One region of the Enterobacter sp. SCRI0065 genome, then DNA from elsewhere that is predicted to be linked to it. Evidence: predicted binding sites of a transcription regulator. Region 1 holds the regulator's gene; each other region holds the start of a gene.
What was found. The regulator PurR, encoded in region 1, represses purine synthesis genes. The targets are predictions, from matches to a motif close to CANGCAAACGTTTGCNTG.
Positions count from the first base shown of each region.

Region 1 (4,258 bases):
GGAGAGCGGCCCCCACAGAAGTTGGGCAAACGCAAAGCCTGCCAGGAACAAGCTCAGGCTGGCACTAATGGCAGCGGCAGGCGTCTGTAAATCTGCCTGCATCGCTGCGAAGGCGGGGAGGTACATATCGGTCGCTAAAAAGCCCAGCACGCTTAAGCCAGCGAGCCAGACCATAAATCCTTTTCCAGGTTGCATTATTTTTTTCCTAATCAGGGCAGGTGTTCTTTGGCGCAGAGTGTAGGGAGTGCAATCCCCCTTGTGAAACGCTAATATTTGTCTGGTGCATTCAAAATATTTGTAGGCAGAAAATGTGGTCTGAATATTCCCTTGAAGTGGTCGATGCCGTCGCGCGTAACGGCAGCTTTAGCAGTGCGGCGCAGGAGTTGCATCGCGTCCCGTCAGCGATCAGTTATACCGTGCGCCAGCTTGAGGAATGGCTGGCGGTGACACTGTTTGAACGACGTCATCGCGATGTCGTTCTGACGCCTGCCGGGGCATGGTTTTTAAAGGAAGGCCGATCTGTTATCAAAAAAATGATGATCACCCGTGAGCAGTGCCAGCAGATTGCCAACGGCTGGCGCGGGCATCTTTCTATTGCTGTGGATAATATTGTTAAGCCTGAACGTACCCGACAGATGATTGTCGATTTCTATCGGCATTTCTCAGACGTGGAGCTGCGTGTTTCCCAGGAAGTTTTTAACGGGGTGTGGGATGCGCTATCGGATGGGCGAGTCGAAATGGCCATCGGGGCGACCCAGGCCATCCCCGTCGGGGGACGTTATACGTTTCGCGATATGGGCACGTTGAGCTGGACCTGCGTAGTGGCGAGCCACCATCCTTTGGCCACGATGGCTGGGCCATTGAGCGACGATACGTTGCGCAACTGGCCTTCGCTGGTGCTTGAGGATACCTCCCGCTCACTGCCAAAGCGTATCACCTGGCTGCTGGACAATCAGCGACGCGTCGTTGCGCCTGACTGGGAGTCATCGGCAACCTGCCTCTCAGCGGGATTGTGCGTGGGTATGGTGCCTGTACATTTTGCCCAACCGCGAATAGACAACGGACAATGGGTGGCGTTGACGCTGGAGAACCCCTTCCCGGATGCGGCGTGTTGCCTGACCTGGCAGCAAAACGACATGTCGCCTGCGCTCGCCTGGCTGCTGGATTATCTGGGGGATAGTGAAACGCTAAACAAGGAATGGCTGCGGGAGCCGGAATAACCGGCCCCGCAGAAAAGATTAGCGGCGGTAGTCGCGGAATGGACCATCGGCGACCGAGCGGCGTTCAATCAGGCGCGGATGCACTTCGATGGACTGCGACTCTTCGCGTTTGCTGACGATTCTGTCCATCAACATATTGAACGCCGTTTCACCCAGCGAATCTTTTGGCTGATGAATGGTGGTCAACGCCGGGGTAAAGAAACGAGCGTTGCGCACGTTATCATACCCGATCACTGAAATATCCTGCGGCACACGCAGTCCCAGCTCGTCAGCGGCGCAAAGCGCACCCATCGCCATGATATCGCCGCCGCAGAATACGGCAGTAGGGCGATGCGGTTGGGAGACGATTTGCTGCATGGCGCGATAACCCGATTCTGGTTCAAAATCGCCCTGAACGATCCAGTTTTCTGGAACGGCGATCAATGCTTCTTCCATCGCCTTCATGAAGCCCGCCAGACGACCGGCACCGGTGTTGCGCTCAAGCGGACCCGGAATAACGCCGATTTCGCGATGGCCGCGTTCAATCAGGTAGCGACCCGCCATATATCCGCCTTCAAAAGCGTTGTCGTTGACGGAATCGGTGAAATCAGCGCGCGTATCACCCCAGTCCATGACGACCATCGGGATATGACGGTACTCTTCGAGCATCGAGAGTACGGATTCAGGATATTCGGAACACATAACCAGCAAACCGTCTACGCGTTTTTGCGCCATCATGGACAAGTAAGCCCGTTGTTTTTCCTGACTATTCCAGGCATTACCCAGAATCAAGGTATAGCCCTTCTGGAAGCAGTTTTTCTCTACTGCTTCGATTATCTCGGCAAAATAGGCCGCTTCGCTACTGGTCGCCAGCAAACCAATTGATTTGGTGTGGTTGACCTTAAGGCTGCGCGCCACGGCGCTAGGAGAGTAGTGCAGCTCTTTAATCGCTGCCCAAACGGCGTTGCGCGTCTCTTCTGCTACAAAACGAGTTTTGTTAATTACATGTGATACGGTTGTAGTGGAAACGTTTGCGCGTTTCGCTACATCTTTAATCGTTGCCATTAGCTGTCACTCCAGACCATATCCTAAGCTCCTGAAAAATTGAGAGGTAAACGTTTGCCTTCTCTCACCCTTATCTCGCAAAGTGAATTGCGATACGCCGGGAAAACGACACAGGACGTCAGGAGGGGGTCAGTGGCCGGTACGCTTATAAATTTAGCGTGGAATTTTGTCTTATCTTGATGAAAAGGGGAAGCGTAAAAACACTTATCAGTCTAAATCCAGGAAGATTTTTGGGATAAACTGTGTAAAAATGAGCAAGCTCACTTTTCATGTGGGGATTAAAAGGAGAAAAATTGATGAATACCGATCTTAAGTTTTCGCTAACCACCACTTTCATCGTGCTGGCTTTGATTGTTGCGGCAAGCTTTACGGCAATACTGCACTGATTCAAACGGGGGAGAGCGTTCTCCCTCGCTTTCTCCCCGCCATTGTTACTCCCTCTGCAATAATCTTTTGCTATTTTGTTAACTTCTTATTTTTTGTGATTGATGTCATGCTTTCGGCATATTTGTTCTGTGTCGCGTAAAGACACGGCATCCGGAGTTAATGAATGAAAATCAACTTTCCTCTGTTGTCCCTGGCGATTGGCGCTTTTGGCATCGGCACCACTGAATTTTCCCCTATGGGACTGCTGCCGGTAATTGCCAAAGGTGTGGATGTTTCTATTCCTGCCGCGGGTATGCTTATCAGCGCTTATGCCATTGGCGTAATGATTGGTGCGCCATTGATGACGCTGCTGCTTTCGCATCGTGGGCGTCGCAACGCGCTGATCTTCTTGATGGCTATTTTCACGCTGGGAAATGTGCTCTCTGCGCTCTCACCGGACTACACCACGCTGATGCTGTCGCGCATTTTGACCAGCCTGAACCATGGTGCATTCTTTGGTCTGGGTTCGGTCGTGGCCGCAAGCGTGGTGCCTAAACATAAGCAGGCCAGTGCGGTCGCAACCATGTTTATGGGCCTGACGATCGCGAATATTGGTGGCGTGCCGGCAGCAACATGGATGGGTGAGACCATTGGCTGGCGAATGTCTTTCATGGCGACAGCCCTGCTGGGCGTGGTGGCGATGGTGGCACTGTTCTTCTCTCTGCCTAAAGGAGGAGCCGGTGAGCGTCCTGACGTGCGTAAAGAGCTGTCGGTTTTGCTTCGTCCTCAGGTGTTGTCCGCGTTGCTGACCACGGTACTGGGTGCGGGCGCCATGTTCACTCTGTACACCTACATCTCGCCTGTTCTGCATGACATTACGCATGCGACGCCGGCCTTTGTCACGGGAATGCTGGTGCTGATTGGCGTCGGTTTTTCAATTGGCAACTATTTGGGTGGCAAGCTGGCAGACCGTTCTGTTAGCGGTACGCTGAAAGGTTTTCTGACCTTGCTTATCGTCATCATGATCGCCATTCCTTGGCTGGCGCGAAATGAGTTTGGTGCTGCGATTGCGATGGTCATATGGGGCGCTGCGACGTTTGCCGTTGTCCCGCCATTACAGATGCGCGTGATGCGCGTAGCACACGAAGCGCCGGGGCTTTCTTCCTCAGTCAATATTGGGGCGTTTAACCTGGGTAATGCTTTGGGTGCAGCGGCGGGTGGCGCCGTGATTTCTGGCGGGCTGGGGTATAGCTTTGTGCCGGTGATGGGGGCGATTATCGCCGCACTCGGTTTACTGTTGGTTGTACTGTCCGGTCGTAAACAGCCGGAACCAGCCTGTGCGACGGAGTGATTAAAAAACGCAGAAGGGTTAACCTTCTGCGTGTCTTTTTATGCCGCGAAGTTTTTCGCCACAAATTCCCAGTTTACCAGAGCCCAGAAGTGCTCAAGGTAGTTAGGGCGTGCGTTACGGTAGTCGATGTAATAAGCGTGTTCCCACACATCAACGGTCATCAGCGGTGTAGCAGTGGTGGTGAGCGGGGTGCCCGCGTTTGAAGTCGAAACGATAGCCAGTTTGCCATCAGCTTCTTTCACCAGCCACGTCCAGCCAGAACCAAAGTTCTTAATCG
Region 1 is NZ_JCBAJB010000001.1:1,095,434-1,099,691, forward strand. Features, by position in the region: gene punC (purine nucleoside transporter PunC) at 1-195, opposite strand, end outside; gene punR (DNA-binding transcriptional activator PunR) at 309-1,220, shown strand; gene purR (HTH-type transcriptional repressor PurR) at 1,239-2,264, opposite strand; gene cydH (cytochrome bd-I oxidase subunit CydH) at 2,561-2,650, shown strand; gene AC6EMZ_RS05370 (MFS transporter) at 2,815-3,981, shown strand; gene sodB (superoxide dismutase [Fe]) at 4,020-4,258, opposite strand, start outside.

Region 2 (4,258 bases), on a different contig from region 1:
GTTACGTTACTGGGAAGCCTGCGCAAAGGTTCATTTAACGCGATGGTGGCACGCACGTTGCCAAAAATCGCCCCCGCTGGCATGGACATTTCGGCGCTGCCTTCAATTGGTGAGATTCCGCTATATGACGCGGATATCCAGCAGGAAGACGGTTTCCCGCAGAGCGTGGAAGCGCTTGCAGAGCAGATTCGTCAGGCGGATGGCGTGGTGATTGTCACGCCGGAATATAACTATTCTGTGCCGGGCGGATTGAAAAACGCCATCGACTGGCTTTCTCGCCTGCCGGAGCAGCCGCTTGCCGGTAAGCCGGTTTTAATTCAGACCAGCTCAATGGGTGCTATCGGCGGCGCGCGCTGTCAGTATCACCTGCGCCAAATCCTGGTATTTTTGGATTCGATGGTGATGAACAAGCCGGAATTTATGGGCGGTGTGATTCAGAATAAAGTGGATACGCAGACGGGCGAAGTGGTCGATCAAAGCACGCTGGATCATCTGACCGGTCAGCTGACCGCGTTTGGGGATTATATTAAGCGGGTGAAAGCGTAGGCCGGAGCGGCCTGTTGCCCTCTCCCCGTGGGAGAGGGAACGCAATACGTAGCATCTTAGTGTGCGTCGATAAACACAATCTTCAGCACAAACAGCAGCGCCACCACAATCACGCAGGGGCTGAGTTCGCGGAAACGACCGGTACCGATCTTCATGATGCAGTAAGAGATAAAGCCCAGCGCGATGCCTTCTGTAATCGAGAAGCTAAACGGCATCATCACCGCAGTAATAAACGCTGGAACCGCTTCGGTTAAATCTTCCCACTTCACGCGCGCCAGGCTCGACGTCATCAGCACGCCGACATAAATCAGTGCACCGGCTGCCGCATAAGGTGGAACCATCCCCGCCAGCGGTGACAGGAAAATCACCAGCAGGAACAGCAGACCAACCACTACCGCCGTCAGACCGGTACGGCCACCCACAGAAACGCCGGAAGACGATTCAATGTATGCGGTAACGGAAGAGGTCCCGATGAAGGCACCCGCTACGGACGATACGCTATCCACGTACAGCGCCTGCTTCATGCGCGGGAACTTACCTTTCTCATCCGCCAGACCGGCTTTGTCGGTCACGCCAATCAGCGTACCGGAGGAGTCGAACAGGTTGACCAGCATGAAGGAGAAAATCACACCCGCCAGGCCCAGATTGAACGAACCGGCCAGATCGACGTGACCAATTACGGTCGACACGCTCGGCGGCACGGAGACAATGCCGTGGTATTGCACATCGCCCAACATCCAGCCTAACAGCGTGGTCACCACGATAGAGACCAGTACGGCGGCGTGAATATTGCGGGACGCCAGAATCGCGATGATAAAGAAGCCCAGTACGCCCAGCAGAACGCTGTGCGACGTGAGGTTACCAATGCTCACCAGCGTGTCCGGGTTGGCGACGATAACGCCCGCATTTTTCAGACCCATCATGCCGATAAACAGGCCGATACCGCTGGTAATGCCCACACGCAGGCTCACAGGGATATTGGCAATCATCCAGTAACGGACGCGGAAAATGGTCAGCAGCAGCAGGCCCACAGCGCCCCAGAAGATCGCGCCCATGCCGACTTGCCACGGCAGGCCCATCGCCTGAACCACAACAAAAGCAAAGAAAGCGTTCAGACCCATCGCCGGAGCCAGTGCGACCGGCAGGTTAGCGAACACACCCATCAGGATACTGCCGAGGGCAGCGATCAGGCAGGTGGTGACAAAGACGGCGCTGGTATCCATGCCAGCAACGCCCAGAATTTGCGGGTTAACAAAAACGATGTACACCATCGTCAGGAAGGTGGTGAAACCGGCAATCACTTCGGTGCGTGCCGTCGTGCCGTGCTCGCGCAGTTTGAACACGCGCTCAAGCAAACCCTTGCCAGCAGGCTGGGTAGTGTGTTGTTGACTCATCATCAATTTCCGAACAAGGAGGGAAAATTCGTCGCTATCCTATACCAAAATGCGACAATAGGGGCGGTTACGAGATACTTTTTTTCATTGATTTTGCTTATACGGCAACGATTGCGTCTCGTCATTATGCATCACGTAAACGTTAAACTTGTTAAAAGGGAAAAGCATGTCCGGAATTGAAGCGGTATTTTTCGACTGCGACGGTACGCTGGTCGACAGTGAGGTCATTTGTTCTCGCGCGTATGTCAGCATGTTCCAGGAATTCGGCATTTCGCTCGATCTCGAAGAGATTTTTAAGCGCTTTAAGGGCGTGAAGCTTTACGAGATTATCGACATCATTAACGCCGAGCATGGCGTCAGTCTCGCTAAAGCGGACTTAGAACCTGTTTACCGCGCCGAGGTCGCACGCCTTTTCGACTCGGAGCTGGAGGTCATTGCAGGCGCGAATGCGCTGCTGGACTCCATGGCGGTGCCAATGTGCGTGGTATCTAACGGACCGGTCAGCAAAATGCAGCATTCACTCGGCAAGCTTGAGATGTTGCACCATTTCCCGGAAAAATTGTTCAGCGGCTATGACATCCAGCGCTGGAAGCCGGATCCGGCTCTGATGTTCCATGCCGCAAAAGCGATGAACGTGAACGTGGAAAACTGCATTCTGGTGGATGATTCCAGCGCGGGCGCGCTGTCAGGTATTGATGCGGGTATGGAAGTGTTCTATTTCTGCGCCGATCCGCACAACAAACCGATTAAGCATCCTAAAGTGACGACGTTTACCGATCTGGCAGAATTACCTGGATTGTGGAAAGCGCGCGGGTGGGATATTACGCGTTAAGTTGAAGTATGGCGGGTAGCGTTAGCGCCACCCGCCACAAACATTACTCTTTCGGATCTTTACCTGCCAGCAGCTTATCCAGCTCATCGCCGCCTACGTGACGGAAATCTTGCCCTTTCACGAAGTAGAAGATGTATTCACAAATGTTCTGACAACGGTCACCGATACGCTCAATAGAGCGTGCGCAGAACAGCGCGGTCAGCACGCTTGGAATGGTGCGCGGATCTTCCATCATGTAGGTCATCAGTTGACGCACGATGCCTTCATATTCCTGGTCGACCTTTTTGTCTTCGCGGTAGATACGGATTGCTTCATCCAGATCCATACGCGCAAAGGCATCGAGCACATCATGCAGCATTTGCACGGTGTGACGTCCCAGCGACTCCAGGCTCACTAGCAGCGGCTGATGCTGATGAGAGAATTTCTCCAGCGCCGTGCGGCAGATTTTATCGGCAACGTCGCCAATACGTTCAAGCTCAGCAATCGTTTTGATGATCGCCATTACCAGACGCAGGTCGCTCGCCGTTGGCTGGCGTTTAGCAATGATGCGCACACAGGCTTCATCGATAGCGACTTCCATCATATTGACGTTTTTGTCGCCTTCCACCACGCGCTTCGCCAGCTCGCTGTCCTGATTGTGCATCGCGGTAATCGCATCAGAAAGCTGCTGCTCCACCATGCCACCCATGGTCATCACCTGGGTGCGGATGCTTTCCAGCTCTGCGTTGAACTGGCCGGAAATGTGTTTATTAAGATTGAGGTTGTCCATGGTTTCTCCACATGCACTAAGGCAAATCAACCGTAGCGGCCAGTAATATAATCTTCGGTTTGCTTCTTCGCAGGCTTGGTGAACAGATCGTCGGTGTTGCTGAACTCAATCAATTCGCCCAGGTACATAAACGCCGTATGGTCGGAACAACGTGCAGCCTGCTGCATGTTGTGGGTCACGATCACGACGGTATAATCCTGCTTCAGCTCGGTGATCAGCTCTTCAATACGACCGGTTGAGATCGGATCCAGTGCAGAACACGGCTCATCCAGCAGCAACACTTCCGGGCGAATCGCGATACCGCGAGCAATGCACAGACGCTGCTGCTGACCACCAGAGAGAGAATATCCGCTCTGATGCAGTTTATCTTTGGTTTCGTTCCAGAGTGCGGCCTTGGTCAAAGCCCACTGCACGCGCTCATCCATATCCGTCCGAGACAGCTTTTCAAACAGGCGCACGCCAAACGCGATGTTGTCGTAAATCGACATCGGGAACGGCGTCGGCTTCTGGAAGACCATGCCGACTTTGGCACGCAACAGAGCGATATCCTGGGTGTTGGTGAGAATGTTGTCACCGTCGAGCAGGATTTCGCCTTCCGCACGCTGCTCCGGATAGAGCGAGTACATTTTGTTAAAGGTGCGCAGCAGGGTGGACTTGCCACAACCTGACGGACCGATAAATGCCGTAACCTGGTTCTTCGCAATATCCAGATTAATG
Region 2 is NZ_JCBAJB010000008.1:35,710-39,967, reverse strand. Features, by position in the region: gene AC6EMZ_RS18520 (NADPH-dependent FMN reductase) at 1-546, shown strand, start outside; gene AC6EMZ_RS18515 (NCS2 family permease) at 603-1,940, opposite strand; gene yieH (6-phosphogluconate phosphatase) at 2,107-2,772, shown strand; gene phoU (phosphate signaling complex protein PhoU) at 2,816-3,541, opposite strand; gene pstB (phosphate ABC transporter ATP-binding protein PstB) at 3,568-4,258, opposite strand, start outside.
Region 2: AC6EMZ_RS18515 (NCS2 family permease) is a predicted target of PurR. The motif match lies at 2,041-2,058, and genes of this name have one in related genera.

Region 3 (4,258 bases), 220 kb from region 1:
GTGCAAAACCGATGATTGTCACCGGTATGCTGTTGCGTGCCGCGGGATTCGCGACGATGGGGATTGCACACGATCCCTGGCTGTTGTGGTTTTCCTGCTTTCTTTCGGGGCTTGGCGGTACGCTGTTCGATCCTCCGCGCACCGCCCTGGTTGTCAAGCTGATCCGTCCTCGTCAACGCGGTCGTTTTTTCTCTCTGCTGATGATGCAGGACAGCGCTGGCGCGGTGATTGGCGCACTGCTCGGAAGCTGGCTTCTGCAATATGACTTCCGGCTGGTCTGTGCTACCGGCGCGGCGCTGTTCATTCTGTGCGCAGGGTTTAACGCCTGGCTGCTGCCAGCCTGGAAACTCTCCACGGTGAAAGCCCCGGTGCGTGAAGGGCTGGGGCGCGTATTAGCCGATAAACGCTTTGTCACTTATGTCCTCACGCTGACGGGCTACTACATGCTGGCGGTGCAGGTCATGCTGATGCTGCCGATTATGGTTAACGATATCGCGGGCACTCCGGCGGCCGTGAAATGGATGTACGCGATTGAAGCCTGCCTGTCGCTGACGTTGCTCTATCCCATCGCGCGCTGGAGTGAAAAGCGTTTTCGCCTTGAACATCGCTTGATGGCCGGACTCCTGCTGATGACGCTCAGCATGATGCCGATTGGGTTAGTGGGTACGCTCCAGCAGCTCTTTGTCCTGATTAGCACCTTCTATATTGGGTCAATCATTGCCGAGCCCGCACGTGAAACACTGGGCGCAAGTCTTGCCGATCCCCGTGCGCGCGGCAGTTATATGGGGTTCAGCCGCCTGGGATTAGCCCTGGGCGGCGCATTAGGTTATGCCGGTGGCGGATGGCTTTTCGATGCCGGTAAAGCGATGAATCAGCCGGAATTGCCGTGGGTGATGCTCGGCGTTGTAGGCTTCATCACCCTGCTTGCGCTGTGGTGGCAATTTAGTGCGAAACGAAGCGCCAGCGGCATGCTTGAGCCAGGGGCTTGATTTGAAACATGCTTTTTTCTCCGCCATACTGAAGACTGATGGTCAACACATGGAGGAGAAACGTGAAGCTCTATATCTACGATCACTGCCCGTTCTGCCTAAAAGCCCGTATGATTTTCGGGCTGAAGAACCTCCCTATTGAGCTGGTTACGCTGCTCAATGACGATGAAGCCACCCCGACCCGCATGATTGGCAAAAAAATGGCACCCATTCTGCAAAAGGACGATAGCCGCTATCTCCCTGAAAGCATGGATATTGTGCATTATGTCGACAAACTGGATGGCAAGCCGCTCCTGACGGGAAAACCCAATCCCGCTATCGCCGACTGGCTGCGCAAGGTGAATGGCTATGTCAATCGTCTCTTGATTCCACGATTCGCGAAAGGCGCTTTCGATGAGTTTGCCACGCCCCAGGCGCGCGACTATTTTGTGAAGAAAAAAGAGGCGGCTATCGGCAGCTTTGACGAGCACCTTTCCCATACTGCGGGGCTGGTGAAAAATATCAGCGACGATTTACGCGCCCTCGATAAACTGATCGTCAAGCCTAACGCGGTCAACGGGGAACTCTCCGAGGACGATATTCATCTGTTCCCGATACTGCGAAACCTGACGCTGGTTTCCGGGATAACCTGGCCGTCGCGCGTAGCCGATTACCGCGACAATATGGCTAAGCAGACGCAAATCAATCTACTCTCATCTCAGGCTACCTAAGGCCTTCGGGGGTGGGAGGACTCTCCTGCCCCTTTCATTATCAGCTTTTTCTGCTGGTCTCGGGATTATCCGACTGACATACTGACGCATCAGGACAGATGCGCCGATATCATGTTGAGGAACCCCATGAAAAAAATCGTTATTGCTGCGGCACTCATTGTCAGCGGCCTGCTGGTGGGTTGTAACCAGTTGACTCAGTACACCGTCAGCGAGCAGGAAATTAATCAGGCGCTGGAAAAACATAACAATTTCTCGAAAGATATTGGTGTACCCGGCGTGGCCGATGCCCATATCGTTCTGAATAATCTCGTCAGCCAGATTGGACGTGAAGAGCCTAACAAAGTCATGCTCTCTGGCGATGCCAGTCTGGATATGAACTCCCTGTTCGGCAGTCAGAAGGCGAACATCAAGCTGAAGCTCAAAGCGCTACCGGTCTTCAATAAAGAAAAAGGGGCGATTTATCTGCAGGAGATGGAAGTTGTCGATGCCGAAGTCACACCGGAAAAAATGAAGCCGGTGCTTCAGACGCTGATGCCTTACCTCAATCAGTCGCTGCGCAATTACTTCAATCAGCAGCCTGCTTATATTCTCAGCGAGGATAAAAGTCAGGGCGAGGCGCTAGCGAAGAAATACGCGAAAGGTATTGAGGTGAAGCCAGGCCAAATCATCATCCCGTTCACTGACTAATCCGATGGGCGCGACGGCGCCCTTCTTTCTGTACAAAAGTTTTTGCACAAAAGTGTGCAAACGAAAACGTTTCCGCATATGATTTGTGTCCGGCAAAAACAGCCATCCTTATGACTGATTCCTGATAAGCCGGAGCATATCAATGACTGCACACCCCCAGGTTCTCAAAATCCGCCGCCCAGACGACTGGCATATCCATTTGCGCGATGGCGACATGCTTAAAACCGTCGTTCCTTACACCAGTGAAATCTATGGCCGTGCGATCGTGATGCCTAACCTGGCACCGCCAGTCACCACCGTTGATGCTGCTATTGCCTATCGTCAGCGCATTCTTGATGCCGTTCCCGCCGGGCATGACTTTACGCCGCTCATGACCTGCTATCTGACCGATTCACTCGATCCGAACGAAGTGGAACGTGGCTTTAATGAAGGTGTGTTTACCGCCGCCAAACTCTATCCAGCCAATGCGACCACTAACTCAAGCCACGGCGTAACCAGCATTGACGCCATCATGCCCGTTCTGGAGCGCATGGAAAAACTGGGGATGCCGCTGCTGATCCACGGCGAAGTCACCCATGCCGACATCGATATCTTCGACCGTGAAGCGCGTTTTATCGACACGGTGATGGAGCCGCTGCGCCAGCGTCTGCCCGGACTGAAAGTCGTCTTTGAACACATCACGACGAAAGATGCCGCGGAATACGTGCGTGACGGGAACGACCTGCTTGCCGCCACGATTACGCCCCAACATTTGATGTTCAATCGTAACCACATGCTGGTGGGTGGCGTGCGCCCGCATCTGTACTGCCTGCCTATCCTCAAACGTAATATTCATCAGCAGGCGCTACGCGAGCTGGTTGCCAGTGGCTTTACGCGCGCGTTCCTGGGAACCGACTCCGCCCCGCACGCTCGTCATCGCAAAGAAGCAAGCTGTGGCTGTGCTGGTTGTTTCAATGCACCTACGGCGCTGGCGAGCTACGCTACCGTTTTTGAAGAGATGAATGCCTTAGCGCATTTTGAAGCGTTTTGCTCACTGAATGGCCCGCGTTTCTACAGCCTGCCAGTGAATGAAACCTTTATCGAACTTGAACGTAAGCCAAGCCTGGTAGAAGAATCTATCGCGCTGACTGACGACACGCTGATCCCCTTCCTGGCGGGCGAAACCGTCAACTGGACGATAAAACGCTAAAAAGTGATTGCTCCTTGTTGTAAGTTTTATGATATGCCTGTATAAATAAACAGTACATTACACAGGGGGCAATTATGCGTATTGAAGTGACCGTCGCCAAAACTACCGTATTACCCGCTGGCGCGCTGGACGCGCTTGCTGGGGAATTATCCCGCCGCATTAACAACTCTTTTCCCGATCGTGATGGAGCCGTAACGGTGCGCTACGCTACAGCCAACAACCTTTCTGTCATCGGTGCAGCCAAAGACGATAAAGATCGCATCAGCGAAATTCTTCAGGAAACCTGGGAAAGCGCCGACGACTGGTTTATCACAGATTAATTATTGCTCCCTCATTGTTTTTTTTCGCCGGGTCGCCCCGGCTTTTTTTTTATAGAATTTAAATTAAGTTCAAATTAATTGCCCATCTTCTTAAAAAAAGATGAATAAGATGGCGGTTTACTGTTCAAAGAATCCTAAAAAGCACAAAAATGTGTTGCTACCTGTTTATTTTCCCTTCGTAACGGTTATTTATTGATATACTGAAATTGCTTCAGAAAAACAGCATGGAACCTCACAGTCGTTGTCTTTTAACACGCAATAAGGGGTTACGATGGAAAAGAATAATGAAGTCATCCAGACCCATCCACTCGTCGGTTGGGACATCAGTACCGTAGACAGCTATGACGCACTCATGTTGCGTTT
Region 3 is NZ_JCBAJB010000001.1:876,565-880,822, reverse strand. Features, by position in the region: gene mdtH (multidrug efflux MFS transporter MdtH) at 1-989, shown strand, start outside; gene grxB (glutaredoxin 2) at 1,052-1,699, shown strand; gene AC6EMZ_RS04225 (lipoprotein) at 1,826-2,386, shown strand; gene pyrC (dihydroorotase) at 2,529-3,575, shown strand; gene dinI (DNA damage-inducible protein I) at 3,650-3,895, shown strand; gene bssS (biofilm formation regulator BssS) at 4,167-4,258, shown strand, end outside.
Region 3: pyrC (dihydroorotase) is a predicted target of PurR. The motif match lies at 2,446-2,463, and genes of this name have one in related genera.